Regions from separate parts of the Jonquetella sp. BV3C21 genome, predicted to be linked through region 3. Evidence: riboswitches for the same ligand, from Rfam matches in the RefSeq annotation. Region 3 holds a riboswitch; each other region holds the start of a gene.
The links. A riboswitch is a leader RNA that binds a small molecule or an ion and turns the genes downstream of it on or off. The one in region 3 is predicted to bind cobalamin.

Region 1 (5,715 bases), on a different contig from region 3:
AGACGGCCGACTTGAGGGCGCTCATCAGTTCCCGAGCTGAAACAACGCTCTCGGCGCCGCTGCGGCACAGGGCAGCAGCGAAAAGCGCCGACGGTGACGTCAAAGTCCAACGGCTGACCGGCGGTTCCTCGGCGGGCTTCAGCCTGTTCAGACCGTCGGCGATGGCGCGGGCCAGTTCTTCGGCTGTGAGCCCGTGGCGTTCCGCCACCTCGCCCGGGTCGGTCAGGGTAGGCACGGACCCGCCGGTCCTGCGGCCGGTCACCGGGTCGCTGTACCAGCCTTCCGCTGAGACCGACAGACCATCGCACACCGCTTCCCCTCTGTCGGCCAGAAGACTGCAGACTTGAGCTCTCTCCAGCAGGTACTTGCTCCAGCCGCCGCGGCTGTCAAAGAGCACTCGGCCGGCTCGAGGGAGCGAGCCGCGGATCAGGTTTTGTCCGCCCAGTACGGCGTTTTTCGCGACGCTGGCCCCGAGCGAGCTTTCTTGTTCCACCGCCAGAGTCAACGACGCCTGAAGGTCAAGCGGCGCGCCGAGACGAGGCGTCAGGAACTGGCGATCTAAGCTGTAGGCGTGAAAGCCGCCCCAGAACCGATCGTTGAGCCCGCCGGTCAGCAGGGCCAGCAGCGTCCTGTCGGCCAGCTTCCGAAACGCCGGATCCCGCAGGGCCAAGCGCAGCCGCCAAGGCCACGGGAACTTATGCTCCGTTCCCCAACCGCCGAACTCCTCGTCAGCGTCCTCACTCACGGCTCGGCTGACCAACTCATTCCAGTCGGCTGGCTCGGAAGAAGCCGGCAGCGGCGCTAAGGCCCGCTTCCAGTTCGCCCAGTTTGCCAGCCCGGCCGACTCGACTTCGGCCCGCTTCATCAACCAAAGCCACTTGATTCGGGGCAGGTAGTCGGCCAACTTGGCGCCCTTGCGAGGCGGCAGCCACGAGGTGGCGAAAATCGGCCGCAGTTCGGGCGTCAAAATGAGAATCAGCGGCCACCCGGGCGCGTCAAAGAGCCGGCAGAGGGCTTGACCTGCCAGAGCAAGGGCGGGATAGGCGTTCGCGTCGGCAAAGACGGGAATGAAATCTTTTGCCAGCATACCGGCAACCTCGGAGCCGGCTAGGACGTCGGCTTCGGCCCAGCTCCACGGGCTGGTCTCGTCGTGAACGAGGACGAACAGCGGGACGTTTTTAGCCCGCGCCTCGTCCAGAGCTTGGTCGTCGAAGGCCCGCCACGAGACGGCGCGGCCGAACTCTTCCGGAACTGAGCAGCCGGTCATTCCAGCCCCGCCAACAGATCCGGCAGTTCGACGACGGAAGAAAGCACGTGCCGAGCCCCGGCCTTCTGCAAATCGGCGGCCGAGTGGTTGCCAGTCGTGACGCCGATGGGCATGCACCCGGCGTTCGCCGCCGCGATCATGTCGATGTCTGTGTCGCCCACGTAGGCCGAGCTCTGGGGATCGACGCCCAAAAGCCGAAAGGCCTCCGAGATGATGGCCCCTGACGGCTTGGACGGCAGCGTCCTGATTCCCACGATCACCGAGCAGACGGCACCCACGCCGGAAGCGTTGACGACGTCGTCGGGCGACAGGCGGTTTGTGGCCACCGCCACGCCGATTCCGCGGCTCTTTAGGGTTTTGAGCGTCTCAATGACGCCCGGCAGAGGAACGACGCCTTGGTAGTGCTGGGCGGCAAAGATCTCCCGATACCGTTCGACCCAACCGTCGCCCAAACGCCCCCAGAACCCGGCCATGGCGTCTTTGAGAGAATAGCCGATCGTCGCCTTCACCTCGTCGAGCGACGGCTTTCTCAGCCCCAGTTCGTCCGCCAAGGCGCAGATGGTCGCCCAAATGCCTTGACTGCTGTCCACCAGCGTCAAATCAAAATCAAAGGCCACAGCCTCAATCACGCCAACACACCCTTTCCCAATCAAAGAAGCGGCTTCGCTTTTGGAATTATACCCCACATCTCACGTACTTTTTGTCCTCAGCATTGACAAGTTGAGGGAATCAGAGTACCTTAACACAGTAATGTTAAACGTCTTGAGGAGCGGGGAATCCGGTTTGAATCCGGAGCGGAGCCGCCACTGTGAACCTGACGACGGGATAAAAGCCACGGCAGTCACCTGCCCGGAAGGCGTCCCGCCGGTTGAAGGAAGCCAGGATACCCACCACAAGATGAGACACACGACCGCCCGCGGGATTTCGGGAGTCCGGTGACAAGCCGCTGTAAAGCGGTCAGTTACTCGTGTTCCGCGGGAAGAGCTGAGGCTCTTCCCGCTTTTTTTGGGACACGACAAATTCAAAGGGGGTTTCCTAAATGTCGTTGGTGAACGTGTTGGAGACGGTTATGTTGATCTGTTTTGGCTGCGCCTGGCCCCTGTCCATTTACAAGAGCTGGACGTCCCGAACGGTCGGCGGCAAGAGCCTGATGTTCCTCATCGTCATCCTTGTGGGTTACGCGGCTGGCATTTCCAAGTGTCTGATGGATCCGGCCGGATACAGCGTCGCCGTCTTGACCATGTACGCGGTGAACATCATCATGGTGACCATTGACCTCGTCCTGTTCTTCCGCAACCGCCGGTTCGACCAGAAACGGCTCGCCGTCGCCGAAGAGCTTTTCGACGAAACTGACAACCTTTGAGAACTTCGGAGCGTCCGCGCTCCGGTTCAACCTTTGAATTCTTCCGCTCCGGTTCCCCCCTAAGAAATCGACGCGTTCACGCATTGCGGAAGATTCATGCTCCAGCGCAGGCCGTTCCCTTCAGCAAGGAACGGCCTGCGCTTTTTCTCACGAAAAATCAGCGGCCTGCCTTGAATAGGCAGGCCGCTGATTCGTTTTTGTGGATCGTGCGTCCCGTTACTTGCCGGGCCTCCACGTCGAGCCGAACCCGACTTCCCGCAGGTAGTCGATCGGGTAGCCCAAGTTCTCTTGGCTCACGCCTTCGGTGACTTTCATGCCGCTGTGATACTGGCCGACCAGCTGCCAGCAGAGAGCCCACCACCGGCGCGACAGGTCGCTCAGACAGGTCGAGCTGTAGCCGGTAAGGAACGTCCGCGCCGACTCAACGCTCGTCTCCGCAATTTCGGCCGCCAGACGCTCTAGGCCGGGCTGAGCGTCAAAGTACGACTGCTCGAGCTTCTGCCGAGCCTCAGTGATCTCCTTAAACATCGCATCCCACCGCAGGCACGCCCAGTTGCGGGCGAACTCAAACGCCCACCACGCGCTGTTCGGGTCAAACCGGTCTCTTGCGCCCCGGGACCACTCCTCCGGCAGGGATGTGGCGCCGCAGTAAATCGGCGCGTAGACGGTCGTGTCCGTCGCCCCAAGGCCCAGCCACAGGAGGGCCTTCAGCGGCTCGGGCAGCCAAGCCCGGCACTGAGCCACGAAACTGTACGAACAGCGGAAAATCGAAATCGGTCGCTCCCAATCGAGGCCTTTCAGGTCGTCGGGCAGGGCCTTCTGCTCCACCGTCCAACGGCTCGGGTTGCCAAACGGCCCGGCGGCCGGACCTTTGGTTAGGTCGTAGGGCGTCCCTTCCATGTGGTCCCCGTAGAGCTTCATCAGGTCCTGAACCGTCAGCTTAGCATCCGGCTTGACGAAAATAGGATAGGCAACCGCGTCGTTTTGTACCGGCCAGTTGCCCGACGGGCTGAGAATGCTCATCGCTCTCCACTCCCGCCGAGCCGAGTAGGCCTTCGGGCTGTCGGCCGGCCGGGGATCAAATGTCTTCGCAAAGCTGAACGGCTCTCTGCCGTCCCACCAGCCCTTTTCTTTCGCGTAGTCGGTCAGTCCGGAAGACGTCATGACGTTGGAGCTGTCGGAGAAGTCCACCGCGCCGATCCGCGCCCGGTTCGCGCCGACGAAGTACGCGTCGTCGGGCATCCGAACGGCCACCCAGTGAGCGCCGCTTCTGCCGCTTTCCGGCGTCCAGTCTGCGCCAGGCCCGGCGATCTCAAAAATCCAGACTTCCTGTCCGTCGCCGACGATCAGCCCTTCGCCGATGTCCCGGTACCCCCACCGCTCGGCCAGCTCGCCCATGACCTTGACGGCTTCCCGGGCCGTGCTGGCCCGCTGAAGGCCCAGCGCCTGCAGGTTGGCGATGTGCATCATTCCGGCCTTGCAGACCGCGTTCTCCCGGCCCACCCACGTGTGCTCGCCGATGACGACGCCCTTTTCGTTCATGAACGGGTACCCGACGTGAAAATATCCCCACGTCCGCTTGGCCTGAGGAATTTCTCCGAACTTCTCGTACGGCACCCCGGGCCGGGTTTGAATGCACGGGTCTCCCCAAATTTCCGTCGTCTGACCGGCCTCGAACCGACCGCCGGGGACGAACTTAACCCTGTGGTCGTACCACCCGTCAACCGAATGGCTGACGAGAACCGAACCGTCAGCCGTCGCCGCCCTTCCTACTCCGAACGACGTGCACGCCTCAGCCCTCCGGGCAAACAGAAGGGCAAGTCCCGCGACAACCGCCAACGCACAGAAAACCATGGGCCCATCACACCTTTCTCCGCTCACTTCTCTCTGAACGGACGTCTCAGCGTACCACCGACCAACGCTCGGCACAACAGAAATTTTCTAAGACACCGCAAAAAAGGCGGACGCCCTTGGGCGCCCGCCTGTGGAGACAGTTTTTACTTTTTCTTGGCGTTTTCCAGATCCCGACGGGACATGGCGCCAAATCCGACCTTGCGAAGGTACTCGGCCGGGTAACCGGGGCGGAACTTGGCTCCGTCCGGCTTAATCTGCAGGCCGTCCTGGTACCGGCCGATAAGGTACCACGCGAAGTCCCACCAGCCCTTGAACACTTCGTCCATGACCGAGTCGGTGTACTTGGTCAAGTAAGCGACTGCCTTGGCAGGACTCTGCTTGTAGAGCTTTTGGGCCTCGGCTTCAATCTTGGGCTGATCGGCGAAGAATCGATCCTCGTACTCGACCTTCTTCGCTCGAATTTCCTTGTACATGGCGTCCCAGCGAAGGTTGGCCCAGTTGTTGACTAGGTTGAACGCCCAGTAAGCGCAGGTCGGGTCATAGACGTGCCGCTTGCCGGTGCTCCACGCTTCGGGAACCTTCGTCACGCCGCAGTACACCGGGACGTACACGGTGGTGTCCGGGGCGTCTTCGCCGAACCACAGCACGCCGCCGATCGGGTCGGGCAGCCAGCTACGGCTCTGGGACACAAAGCTGTAGGAGCAGCGGTACAGGGCGATAGGACGCTCCCAGTCCTGCCCCTTCAGGTCGTCAGGCAGGTCGGCCTGTTCCTGCTGCCAGCGGTTCGGGCAGCCAAACGCGCCGGACGCTGGGTCCTTGGTCATGTCATAGTCGGTGCCTTCAAGATGGTCGCTGTAAATCAGCATGATATCGCGGGGCGTCAGCTTCTTGTCCGGCTTGATGCTGAACGGGTACGCCTCGTACCGGTCCTTCACCGGGAACTTCTCGCTGGGCTTCAGCAGCGAGAACGCCCGCCACTCGCGCCGAGACTGATAGTGCGGATAGCCGTAGGGCTCGGGGTCGAAAATTTTCGAGTAGTTGAACGGCTCGCCCTTCTTCCACCAGCCCATTTTCTCCGGCAGGTCGGTCAGGTTCGTCGACCACATGAAGTTCTCTTTGTCGTTGAAGTCGACCTCGCAGATGCGCGAACGGTTGGCACCGACGAAGATCTCGTCGTCGGGAATGCGCCGAGCTACCCAGTGAGCGCCCGGCAGACCGCTGGTCGGGGTCC
Region 2 (5,715 bases), on a different contig from region 3:
TGGCCGACACGCCGCTCGGCATGGGCGGACGGACGCCGCGGAACTTCGACAAACTGTACCGCGGCCCGGTGAGCGCGAAACGGGCGCTGAACGACTCGCTGAACGTCCCGGCCGTCCGGGCCCTGCGGGCCGTGTCGGCTGACGAGCTTCTGCGGCGGATGAGACGGGCCGGACTGGAAAACATCAAAAAGGAAGCCGACTGGTACGGGGATTCGCTCGTGCTGGGCGGCTGTGAGGTGAGCCCCCTTCAGCTGGCGGAGGCCTGCACGGTCTTCGCTCGGTTGGGGGAGCGAATTTCGCCTGTATTTGAGGCCGGTCGGACTGGCGCCGTCGAGCAGGTGTTCACGCCTCAAGCCGCTTGGCTGGTCACCGACTGCCTGTCCGATCCGTCCCGGCTGCCGATCACCCTGCGGTCGGTGGACGCCCTTCGGGGCAAGTTCGCTTTTAAGACCGGGACGAGCTACGGCCTTCGGGACGCGTGGACGGCCGTTTGGAACGGTCGGTGGACGTTGGTCGTGTGGCTGGGAGATCCGACCGGGCGCCCTCACAGCACGCTTGTCGGGCTGTCAGCGGCGGTTCCCGCGGCCAGCCAGATTTTCCGTCATCTGCCTGAAGGGTGGCCTGTGCCTCGTCCCGAGGGGCTCGAGCGGCGGAGCGTCTGTTCCCTGTCGGGGCTACCCCCTTCGCCGGCCTGCGCGACTCGGACGTCCGACTGGTACATTCCGGCTGTCTCCCCTTCGGGGGTTTGCCAAATGCACCGATACCACGGCGGGCGGGTGGTGACCGTCTGGCCGAAGGAGCTTTCCCGCTACATGTCCGGCCGCGACAGGCCCGGTCAGATGATCGTGGCCTCTCCGTTGGACGGGGCGGACTACCTGTACTACGAGCAGGGCAGCAAGCTGGCTCTGCGGTGCGAGGGAGCGGGCCAAGTTCACTGGTTTGTCGACGGACAGTTCGTCGGCACGTCGCCTTCCGGAACTGACTCGGTGATGTGGCCGATGAAGCCGGGCAAGCACGAGGCGACGGTCATGGACGGTACGGGCAGGAAGCGATCGGTTTCTTTTACCGTTTCGTCGATCTTTTCCGAGCCGGGAGAGCTTCAGGAGCTCGTGCCGGAACCTTCCAAGCCGTAGAGAAACGGCGCTGTGCTTTATCTGCTGTAGTTCATCTGGAGAGGAGAATTGGATGTCTGTCGTTTCACCTGTTATTGCGCTGCTGTCCTTGATGTTTTTGGGGTGGTGGCTCCATGGACGCGGGATTGTGACCGAAGCGGCTGAGGTCGGAATGACCCAGCTGCTTTTTTATGCTTTCATGCCGGCGGCCCTGTTCGTCGCGGGGCTCAAGTTCCGGCCCGGACAGGTCCAGGGGCTGAGGTACACGCTGATCATTTATGGCGGGTTCCTGTTCGCGATGGCGGCGGCGGGACTGCTGGCGTGGCTTCGGGGATTTGACCGGCGGCGGGTCGGCGCGGTCTTTCTGGCCGACGTGCGGAGCAACATCATCTACGTGGCCATGCCGTTGGTCGCCCTGTGGCTGGGCGAGGACGGCGAGTCGGCCATGGCGGCTTTCGTCGCGCTGTCGACGCCGTTCTACAACATCGGCCCGCTGATGGCGGCGGAGGTCGCCCTGTCCGGCCGGTTTGACTGGCAGGGCTTGGCCGACGGGGCCAAGCGGACCGCCGTCAACCCGGTGTTCATCGCGCCGCTTTTGGCGATGGGGTTCGTCTTCACCGGCACGGCCTCGGTCATCCCTGAATGGCTGCTGACGGCCTTGGGAATTATGGGGCAGGGCTCGACGGCTCTGGCCCTCGTCGTCATCGGCGCGTCGCTGGACCTTCATGGTCTCCCCCGGGCGCTGAAAGGCTGCTGGCCTGACTTGGCGGTCAAGCTGGTTCTGCTGCCGCTTTTCGTCTTCGCCTGTTATCTCGTTTGGCCTCTGTCGGATAAGACGGCTATGGTGGCGACGGTCATCACCTGCGCGGCCAGCCCAGCGTTCAACTGTTACATCATCGGCCGGTCGATCGGCCTCGACGCGGAGTACCTGTCGGGCCTGCTGGCATGTGGGACCGTCATCGGCGCCGGAACGGCTGCCGTTTGGATGGCTCTCGCGTCGGCTTTTTTGTAAAGAGAATTCTTGACTGGCTGAGCGGTCTGTTTTATGATGAGCAAAACGTCAAATGAACGCGTTTCGGCCCAGGGAAGCCGGTGAAAATCCGGCGCGGTGCCGCCACTGTGAGCTCGGGCCCCTCGGGGCCCGGCGAGTCAGACTGCTGGCCGGACGCGAGTCTTCGATGGCCCGCGGCCTACGGGTAACTTCGATGTTTCGCCGAGGGCGCTTACCCCAACGGCGGCAACAGCGACGGGCAAAGGCCCGTCGCTTTTTTAGCCAGTTTTAAAGACAGCAGGAACAGATCACAAAGGAGGAATGGGAGAATGTTTGGATCCAAAAAGGTTTTGCTTTCCCTGGGAGCTGCAGCTGCGGCTCTCGCGATGGCGGCGTCAGGGGCCGGCGCTCAGGACGTGCCGACCGTCTCCGGCGAGGTGGACGGGGTCAAGTACACCTGCAAATTCGAGCAGGCGCCCAAGCGGGCGGTCAGCCTGTCCCACTTCACCACTGAGATGATGCTGGCTCTGGGGCTCGAGCCGTCGATGGTCGGCACCGCGTTCCTCGAGGAGCCGATTTATCCGCCCGTTGCCGAGGCGTACAAGAAGGTCCCCGTGCTGTCCGACACTTGGCCGTCGATGGAAGTCTTCATGGCCACTTCGCCGGACTTCGCCACCGGCTGGGCTACCGCCTTCTCCAAGAAGGGGCTGGAAGCTCAGGCGCTGCTCGATCGGAACGTGAAGATTTTCATTCCCCGTTCGACCGTGGACTTTGACGCCAACCTGGACACGCTGTTTGACGATTTCATGACCTTCGGGCGCATCTTCCGGGTTGAAGACCGGGCGAAGGCGTACGTGGAAAAGCAGAAGGAGCAGCTGGCGGCGATTCAGAAGCGCATTGCCGGCAAGCCCGCGAAGAAGATTTTCATCTACGATTCGGGCAGCGACGACGCGTTCACCGTGTATGAGGGTTTCACCACCAACCTGTTCCGCCTGATCGGCGCCGAGAACATTTTGGCCGGCAAGGGCGTGAAGAAGACGTGGGGCAAGTGCAGCTGGGAAGAAGTCGTGGCCGGAAACCCGGACGTGATCGTGGTCATCGGCTACAGCAAGAGCGTTCGCTTCCAGGAGACCGACGCGCCCACGAAGATCGAGTGGCTTAAGAACTTCGCGCCCCTCAAGGACGTGACGGCCATCAAGAACAACGCGTTCGCACAGGTGAGCTTGGCTGATATCTGCCCGGGCATCCGGAACATCGACGCTCTGGAGCGGCTGAGCAAGGCTGTGTATGGCGACTAGAACTGACAGGAGGGCAAAAGCGGGCACGCTTTTGCCCTTTCTTTTGGTCTTCTTGGTCGTCTCGGTGCTGCTGTCGCTCGGCATCGGCGCGGTTCACGTCCCGCTGTCCCAGACGGCGGCCGTCCTCGTCTCGCACCTGTGGGGCGGCCCGGGCGGAGGGCCAGCGGCCGAGGCGATCGTCTGGGGGCTGCGCCTTCCCCGGGTGCTTCTTGCCGCCTCTGGAGGGGCGGTCTTGGCTCTGGCCGGCGTCTTGATGCAGACTTTGACTCGCAACCCGGTAGCCGAACCGTACGTGCTGGGCCTTTCCAGCGGGGCGTCGGCCGGCGCGGTGTGGATCATCATCTTCGGCGGGCTGCCGTGGGCCGGCGGGTGGGCCGTCCAGCTGGGCGCCTTCGCCGGCGCCGTGCTCTCGCTGGCCGTCGTGCTGTCGCTGGCGGGAAAAAGGCCGTCAGCCCTGCGGCTGGTGCTTTTAGGGCTGGGCGTCGGGGCGTTTTTCTCAGCCTTAACGGCGTTCACGCTCTGCGAGGCCCACAACGACTCGGAGCTGCGCAGCGCGATGTTCTGGATGCTGGGCAGCTTTTCGACCGCCCGGCTGGCCGATCTGCCGCCGGTGCTGTTGGCGCTGGCCGCTGGCGTGGTCGGGACCTTGGCCGCTCACAAAGAGTTGGACGGTCTGTTGCTGGGCGACGGACCTGCCGCGTCGCTGGGCATTCCCGTTCGGCCGGTTCGGATCGGCGCGGCCCTGACGTCCGCTCTGGTGGTGGCGCTGTTGGTGTCTAAAACCGGCGTGGTTGGGTTTGTCGGGCTACTCGCGCCGCACTTGGCCCGCCGTCTCGTCGGGCCGGGGCACAAGGGGCTGACGGCCGTGGCCCTGCCCTTGGGCGCGATTATCCTCGTCTGGGGGGACACGCTCGCCCGCACGGTGTACGCGCCTCAGGAACTGCCGGTCGGGGTCCTCACGTCTCTGGTCGGCGCGCCGTTGTTCGTGTGGCTCGTCCAGAAAGACTATTCGTTCGGAGGCCAGTCGTGATAGAGATTAAAGATCTGAGCTGCCAGCTTGGGGACCGGTACGTGCTGGATCACGTGTCCTGCTCGTTCGGCGACGGGCTGGTCACGGCGGTCATCGGCCCGAACGGTAGCGGAAAGACGACGCTCCTGCGCCACCTGACCCGAACCTATCCGTCCCAAGGCCGGATAAAAATCGACGGCGTGCCGCTGGAGACCCTGTCGTCCCGGCAGCTGGCCAGAAACTTGGCCGTGCTGGAACAGGACGCCATGCTGCTGGGAGCTGACTTTACCGCTTCCGATTTGGTGGTGATGGGCCGTTACGCCCAGCGCGGATTCGGCCGGGCGTACGAGGCGGACGACTTTGGATTCGCCGAGGCCGCGTTGGCTCGGGTGGGCCTCGAGGGGTTCGGATCCCGTCGGGTGTCCGATATGTCCGGCGGGGAGCGGCAGCGGGTCATGCTGGCCCGGGTGCTGTGTCAGGACGCCGCGGCGCTCGTCCTCGACGAGCCGATGAACCACCTTGACCCGGCTCACGCTTTGGCCGTTGCGGCGCTGCTCCGGCAGGAGAAGAAGACGACCGCGGTGGTCATTCACGACCTGAACTTGGCGTCTCTCGTCGCCGACCGGATTTTGGCACTGGAAGACGGACGAGTGCCCGGGTACGGGACGCCGGCCGAGTTGCTGACGGCCCCGTTCGTCAAGAAACTGTTCGGCGTGGACGCGGCTGTGACGCTCTTCGACGGCCGGCCGCACTTGGCCTTTCGACTTCCCGGATAACGTGGCGAATAAAAATGCCGCCGCCCTCAAAAGGGCGGCGGCGTTTTTATTTGCCGTCAGCGCGAAAGGGAACCTTCCGGCGTCAGGGACAGGAGCCGGGAGCTGTTGAGCAGGACGGCGAACGCGCCCACGTTGTGGAGCACCGCGCCGGTCAGAGGGACGACGATTCCCGCGGCCGAGAGGGCGATCATGACGAAGCTGATCGAGAACGTGAGAGCCACGTTCTGGACGATGATCCGTCTGGTGGAGCGGGCCAAGTCGAGGGCGAACGGGATGTGGTTCAGGTCGTTGTTCATCAGAGCCACGTCCGCGCTGTCCACGGCGGCGTCGCTGCCCATGGCGCCGAGCGCCAGTCCGACGTCGGCTTCGGCCAACGCCGGCACGTCGTTGACCCCGTCGCCGGCAACCAGTACTACGCCGGACCCTCGAAGCTCTCGGACGGCTTCCAGCTTGTCTTCCGGCAGGAGCCGGGAGCGGATATCGTCCATGCCGCAGGCTTTCCCCACGGCCTGAGCCGATGAGTCGTTGT
Region 3 (5,715 bases):
GCTCACGCCGAGGGAAGCCGCAAATCAATCAAAGCCGCGGCCGCGCTCAGCGCCGCGTCGGTTGTCCTGCCGTGGCGGGGCCGGCTGATGAGGGCGGCTTTTGCGGCCTTCAGCGGCGCTCGGCTCTGGGTCACTCGCCCGATGGTTCGGTTCGACGAGGAAGACGCGGTTCAGCGAATTTGTCTGGCAATCCGCGCTGAGCTGACAGCGATCATGAGCGCTGAACTGGCGGGCGTTTTCCAGACCATACCGGGGAAGTTGACGTCGTCGATTCGGGACCTGAGCCGGAGTTCCTCTCAGGACCGGGACGCGGCGGTCGGCGCGCTGCTTGACGCCGCGCGGAGCGAGGGCGTTCAAGGGCTCGACGGTCCGAAAACGTTCTGCTGGGAAGCGGGGAGCGAAGATCTGTACGAGACGTTCGGACTGGTTGAGCCGGGCGATTGGGTCAAAGAGGAGCGTCCGCCCGAAACGGAGCCGTCCGGCGCCGTTCGCCGCGGGCTGGTGAGGAAGGTGAAACGATGACGCGGGGCGTGCTGGCAGTCGATTTAGGCACGAGCAACACGTACATCAGCAAGTGTCCGGACAGCGAGCTGAGCCCGTCCGCGGTGGAGCTGTGGGGCGAGCGGGGTAGCTTGGACACGGCGATTTTGTACCGGCCCGGCGAAGATCCGGTCATCGGTGAGGCCGCCACGTTCGGCTGGGCCGAGGCGTCGCCTCTCCAACGAAAGCGCTGGGAACTTCACAGCCGGTTCAAGCCCGAGCTCGACCGAAGCGCCGACGTGAAAAAATGGGCGGTCGATTTCCTGAAAGGCTTGTTGAGCGGCGGTCGGAAGCGGCACTTGGACATTGACCCGGAGGGGCGGCAGGTCTTTTTCGGCTTTCCCTGTCAGGCGTCGGAGAGCTGGCGCGGCGAGCTGAGAGACGTCGCCAGAAGCGCTGGATTTGGCGAGATCACGCTGCTTGAAGAGCCGCTGGCCGCGCTGGCCGAGGCTTTGGCCGCCGGCGCCTTGAGCCCGTCAGAGGTGCGGAGAAACGTGCTGGTCGTCGACTTCGGCGGCGGCACGTGCGACATGGCGTCGGTCTGCGGCCTGCAGGTGAAGAAGGCGTGGGGGGACTGGCTTTTAGGCGGCCGGCTGTTCGACGACCTGTTCTTCAGCTTGCTGGCCGAGCGGACGGAAGGCGCGTTCGAGCGGTGGGAAGCCGGCGGCGCGTTCGAGTTCGTCCGGCTGTACTGGAGCAAAATCCTGAAAGAGCGGTTCTCTGCCGCGATGGCCGACGACAGGACCAGACGGTGGAGCGGCTCGGCCGGCGAGTACGGGGCGATCCCGTCGCTCGACTGGGACGAGTTTATCGGCCGGTGCCGTCGGTTTACCGCTTCCGGGCCACTTGTTGGGGATGTGCCCGGTTGTCCTGGGAGCGCCGGCGAGTGCGACTTGATCGGCCGGTTTGAAGCGCTGCTCGACGGCGCCGACGAGCCGGAACTGGTGCTCCTTTCGGGCGGTTCCAGCCAGTGGCCGTTCGTGGACGACGCTGTGCGAGTTCGCTTCCCGAGCGCTCGAGTGCTGCGCAGCGATCGGCCCGGCGGGGCCGTCGCCCGCGGGCTGTCCCTGCTTCCGGCCCTCACAGCCCGGCACGAGTCGAGCCGCCGTCAGCTTACCGCCGGATCGGCGGCCTTCGTCAGCCGCACCCTTCGCGGCCCGCTGGCGCAGGTTCGGCAGGAGGCGTCTCATCAGCTGGGAGCCAGCCTGTCCGGTCTGATGATCCGCGAAGCGGTCCGTCCGGCGGTCGAAGAGTACCGAACGGAAGGCGGACCGCTGGCGGAGCTTGAGAAAAAACTGAACGATCGGGTGGAGGGCCTCCGCGGGCAGGCCGACGAAATGGCCCACGCGGCGCTGGGCCGATGGACCGGCGAGGCGGCCAACGTGCTGTCGCTGCTCCTCAAAGAGTGGTTCGCCGAAAACGGCGTCGTCTCGTCGCCCCGACTTGACAAGCCGATCGACTTGGGCGGGGCAGGCGCCGGGGCGGGGCTCCAGTCTCTGGCCGGCAAGTTAGTTCAGCAGGCTCTGTCGCCGCTGTCAAAGTTCGGCACTCTGGCCGTCTCGGCCTTGGGCGCCCTCTTGGGCGGGACTGCCGCCGCGCTCTCGACGGCTGTCGGACCGGCCGGCTGGGCGGTCGGCGGCCTGTTGGCCCTCGGCGGGTGTCTCGCCGGACGTCCGGCCATGGAGCGGTGGATGTCGTCGCTTGACCTGCCGAAGGCCGCGGCCGGGTACCTGCTTTCTGAGGCCCGGGTGAACCGAATGATCGGCCGGCTCCGGGAGCAGGCGGCAGGAGAAATTGACCAAAAACTTTCGGACGCGTGGGCCGCCGGGCTCGACGAGTTTGAAACGCTCGTCAAGCAGGCCGTGGCGTCTGAAATCGCCGGCCTTGACGCGTTCTGCCAGCTCGGTAGGAGGGAGGAAACGACCAAGTGACGCAGGGACTTGTCCAGATTTACACCGGCGACGGCAAAGGCAAGACGACCGCCGCCCTCGGACTGGCCGTTCGGGCGCTTGGCCGAGGCTGGCCGGTGCGGATCATTCAGTTCCTCAAAGGGGTGCGGGCCGGCGAGCACGCCGCGTTCGAGCGGCTTGGCGTTCCCATATCCTTTGTCCCGTCCGACGTCCCGCCGTGGGAAGCTCGCCGGGAGGATCTGGTCGCCTCCTGTGCCAACCAGCTGGCTCAGGCTCGAAAAGCTTTGGCCGAGATGGACCGCGGGCTCGTGGTGCTCGACGAGATCATCGGCGCGTTGAACAAAGAGTACGTGACCCGCTCGGACGTCGAAGCTCTGCTGGCGGCCCGACCGTCAGGCGTCGAACTGGTGATGACCGGACGGGACGCGCCCGACTGGCTCATTGACCGGGCCGGATTGGTCACCCGAATGACGTTGGTTCGCCACCCGTTTTCTCAGGGAGTGCCGGCCCGGGAGGGCATAGAGTTCTAGCTTGACGCTCCTCTGGGGGGATGGGACAATAAAAAGAGAATTTGCAGGATAAAACGCTTCGGGAGCAGTTGGGAAGCCGGTGTAAGTCCGGCGCTGCCCCGCATCTGTGAGCGGGACGACTCCGCAGAGGCCACTGCCGAACGCTCGGCGGGAAGGCGCGGACGAGGACGACCGCCAGCCAGAAGATCGGCCCGGAGCACAGGAGCGCCACCGGCGAGGGATACGGGTGACGGCTTTCGACGCGGCAGCGCCGCGGCGAGCGGGTAGCCTGCCCGCCTGCCGCGGCGTTTTGACGTCAAACGACAGCGGAGGGAACGAACCATGGGAGACAAAGCGCTGCTGGTTGTTTTTTTCGGGACGTCTGTGCACGAGGCGCAGAGCGCCCTTCGCCGCTTCTCCGACGCGGCCAAGAAGTCGGCCGGCGAGGGTTGGAAGGCCGCGGAAGCCTGCACGTCCAACATCATTCGCCGGAAGCTGAAAAAAGAAGGCCTGTCGATTCCCACGCCGCTGGAAGCTCTGGCTCTCCTTCAGGACGAGGGATACAAGCAGGTGTTCGTTCAGCCCGGCCATGTCATTCCCGGCGCCGAGTACGACGACCTGCGAAGCGTCGTCGAGTCGCTGGGGGCGGTACGGGGCAAGTACGGCTTCAAGAAGCTGGGGCTGGGCCGCGCCCTTCTGATGAACGAAAAAGACTGTTCTGACGTCGCCGAGATTATTGGGCGCGTCTGGGAGAAGCGGCTTGCCGCTGACGAGGCATTGATCCTCATGGGACACGGCTCGTCCCACTTGGCCAACGCCCTCTACAGTCAGGTTCAGACCTGCCTGTCCCGCCTGTCGGGCCGGCTGTTCATCGGGGCGGTCGAGGGCTCGCCGACGCTGGACGACGTGCTCGCTCGGCTGAGCGAAAAAGGCTTGAAGAAAGCCGCTCTCGTCCCCTTCATGGTCTCGGCGGGCGACCACGCGCGAAACGACATGGCCGGCCCGGGCGCCAAGTCGTGGAAAAGTGTCCTGCAGGCTCAGGGAATTGAAACGCGGGCGTTCCTTGAAGGGTTCGGGGACACGGAAGAGTTCCTGAACTACTTCGGCGGCCGTGTGGCTCAGGACATCGAACGGTTTTAGGCGAACCAGCGGAGTCTCAGGAGGGAAAAGATGAATTTTTACGTGGTGGGCGTCGGCCCCGGCGACCCAGATCTGATCACGCTGGCGGCGCTTCGAACTCTTCGGGAAGCCGGGCTGATAGTCGTTCCCCTGTCCGCTCCCGGCAAGGAGAGCGAGGCCGAGCGGATCGTCCGGCGTCACCTGCCGGACGCGCCGATCCTTCAAATCGTCTTCCCGATGGTCCGGGACGAGGCCCGGCGTGACGCGGAGCTTCGAGCCCAACTGGAAACATGCCGAGGCCGCTGGAAGAGCGTCCCGTCGGTCGTTATGCCGGTCATCGGCGACTCGGCGCTGTACGCGACCGCGTTTTGGCTGGCCAAGGCGTGGTCGCAGCTGACGGACGTTCAGCTTCAGCTCGTTCCCGGCGTGTCGGCCCACTCGCTGGCTTGCTGTCTGACCGGCCAGTTTCTGGCCATGGGCGACGACGTTTTCTCGGTCATCCCCGGCACGGCGGCGGAAGAGCGGATAACCGAAGCCCTGCGGGCTTGTGACTGCGCCGCGCTGTACAAGCCCAGCGCGCTCAAAGGCCGGCTGAGGGAGATCGTGGCTTCCGCCGGGCCGTGGCGGCAGGTTATTCGGGTTGACCGAGCCGGCCTTGACGGCCAGAAAATCGTCTCCGGGCCGGAAGCCCTTGACGAGGCGTCGGAGTACCTGTCTACCCTGCTTTTGTGGCGGTAACCGCCCGAACCGGCGAGAAAGGGGGAGCGGCCGTGATTCAATTTTTGCCGCCTGACGCGATCGAGCGCCGAAGTTTTGAAATCATTCTGGAGGAAATGGGCGACCGGGCCAAGCTGATTCCAGCCGACCAGCTGCCGCTTTTTCAGCGGGTCATTCACACGTCCGCCGACTTCGACTACTTGGATAACCTGTTCGTCTCGCCCGACGCCGTCAGCTCGGGCCGAAGGGCCCTGTCGAGCGGCGCGACGGTGGTGACTGACACCAACATGGCAAAAAGCGGCATATCCTCTCACGCGATGAACCTGCTGGGCTGCAAAGTTGTCTGCCGAATGGCCGACCCGGACGTGGCGCGGGAGGCGAAAGAACGGGGAGTCACCCGGGCCGTCGTGTCCATGGAACGGGCCGCGCGCGAGACGCCGGAAGCCATTTTTGCTATCGGCAACGCCCCGACGGCGCTCGTCGAGCTGTGTCGGCTCGTTCAGGCCGGGCAGGTCCGCCCGGCGCTCCTTATCGGCGTGCCGGTCGGGTTCGTGAACGTGGTCGAGTCCAAGGAAATGGCCAAGGCTCTGGACGTGCCGCGCATCATTGCCATGGGCCGCAAGGGCGGCTCCAACGTGGCGGCGGCTATCGTCAACGCTCTGGCCTACGGACTGACTCGATGAGAGCCGAGCGGGTTCTGCGCGAGGGCGTGACGACCGGAAGCTGCGCGGCGGCGGCCGCGGCGGCGGCCGCTTTTTTTATCCGGGACGGGCGGATCGTCGACTCGGTCACGGTGGACGCCCCGGCGCGGAAGTTGTCCGTCGACGTGGCGTGGGTTCGAGCCTGCCCGGGCGGCGCTGAAGCGGGCGTCGTCAAAGACGGCGGCGACGACCCGGACGTGACGAGCGGCCTGACCGTCC

Region 1: another riboswitch for cobalamin. It lies ahead of HMPREF1249_RS02665 (hypothetical protein); the one in region 3 lies ahead of HMPREF1249_RS00680 (sirohydrochlorin cobaltochelatase).
Region 2: another riboswitch for cobalamin. It lies ahead of HMPREF1249_RS07520 (ABC transporter substrate-binding protein); the one in region 3 lies ahead of HMPREF1249_RS00680 (sirohydrochlorin cobaltochelatase).

The regions. Positions count from the first base shown of each region.
Region 1 is NZ_AWWC01000008.1:166,834-172,548, reverse strand. It holds gene HMPREF1249_RS02675 (DUF255 domain-containing protein) at 1-1,267, opposite strand, end outside; gene HMPREF1249_RS02670 (HAD family hydrolase) at 1,264-1,896, opposite strand; cobalamin riboswitch at 2,016-2,176, shown strand; gene HMPREF1249_RS02665 (hypothetical protein) at 2,307-2,630, shown strand; gene HMPREF1249_RS02660 (dipeptidase) at 2,847-4,484, opposite strand; gene HMPREF1249_RS02655 (dipeptidase) at 4,628-5,715, opposite strand, start outside.
Region 2 is NZ_AWWC01000029.1:37,746-43,460, forward strand. It holds gene pbpC (penicillin-binding protein 1C) at 1-1,133, shown strand, start outside; gene HMPREF1249_RS07515 (AEC family transporter) at 1,186-2,124, shown strand; adenosylcobalamin (AdoCbl) riboswitch at 2,169-2,323, shown strand; gene HMPREF1249_RS07520 (ABC transporter substrate-binding protein) at 2,433-3,401, shown strand; gene HMPREF1249_RS07525 (FecCD family ABC transporter permease) at 3,391-4,431, shown strand; gene HMPREF1249_RS07530 (ABC transporter ATP-binding protein) at 4,428-5,186, shown strand; gene HMPREF1249_RS07535 (heavy metal translocating P-type ATPase) at 5,243-5,715, opposite strand, start outside.
Region 3 is NZ_AWWC01000003.1:54,572-60,286, forward strand. It holds gene HMPREF1249_RS00665 (hypothetical protein) at 1-522, shown strand, start outside; gene HMPREF1249_RS00670 (Hsp70 family protein) at 519-2,471, shown strand; gene HMPREF1249_RS00675 (cob(I)yrinic acid a,c-diamide adenosyltransferase) at 2,468-2,980, shown strand; cobalamin riboswitch at 3,010-3,189, shown strand; gene HMPREF1249_RS00680 (sirohydrochlorin cobaltochelatase) at 3,302-4,099, shown strand; gene HMPREF1249_RS00685 (precorrin-2 C(20)-methyltransferase) at 4,130-4,816, shown strand; gene HMPREF1249_RS00690 (precorrin-8X methylmutase) at 4,849-5,478, shown strand; gene cbiD (cobalt-precorrin-5B (C(1))-methyltransferase CbiD) at 5,475-5,715, shown strand, end outside.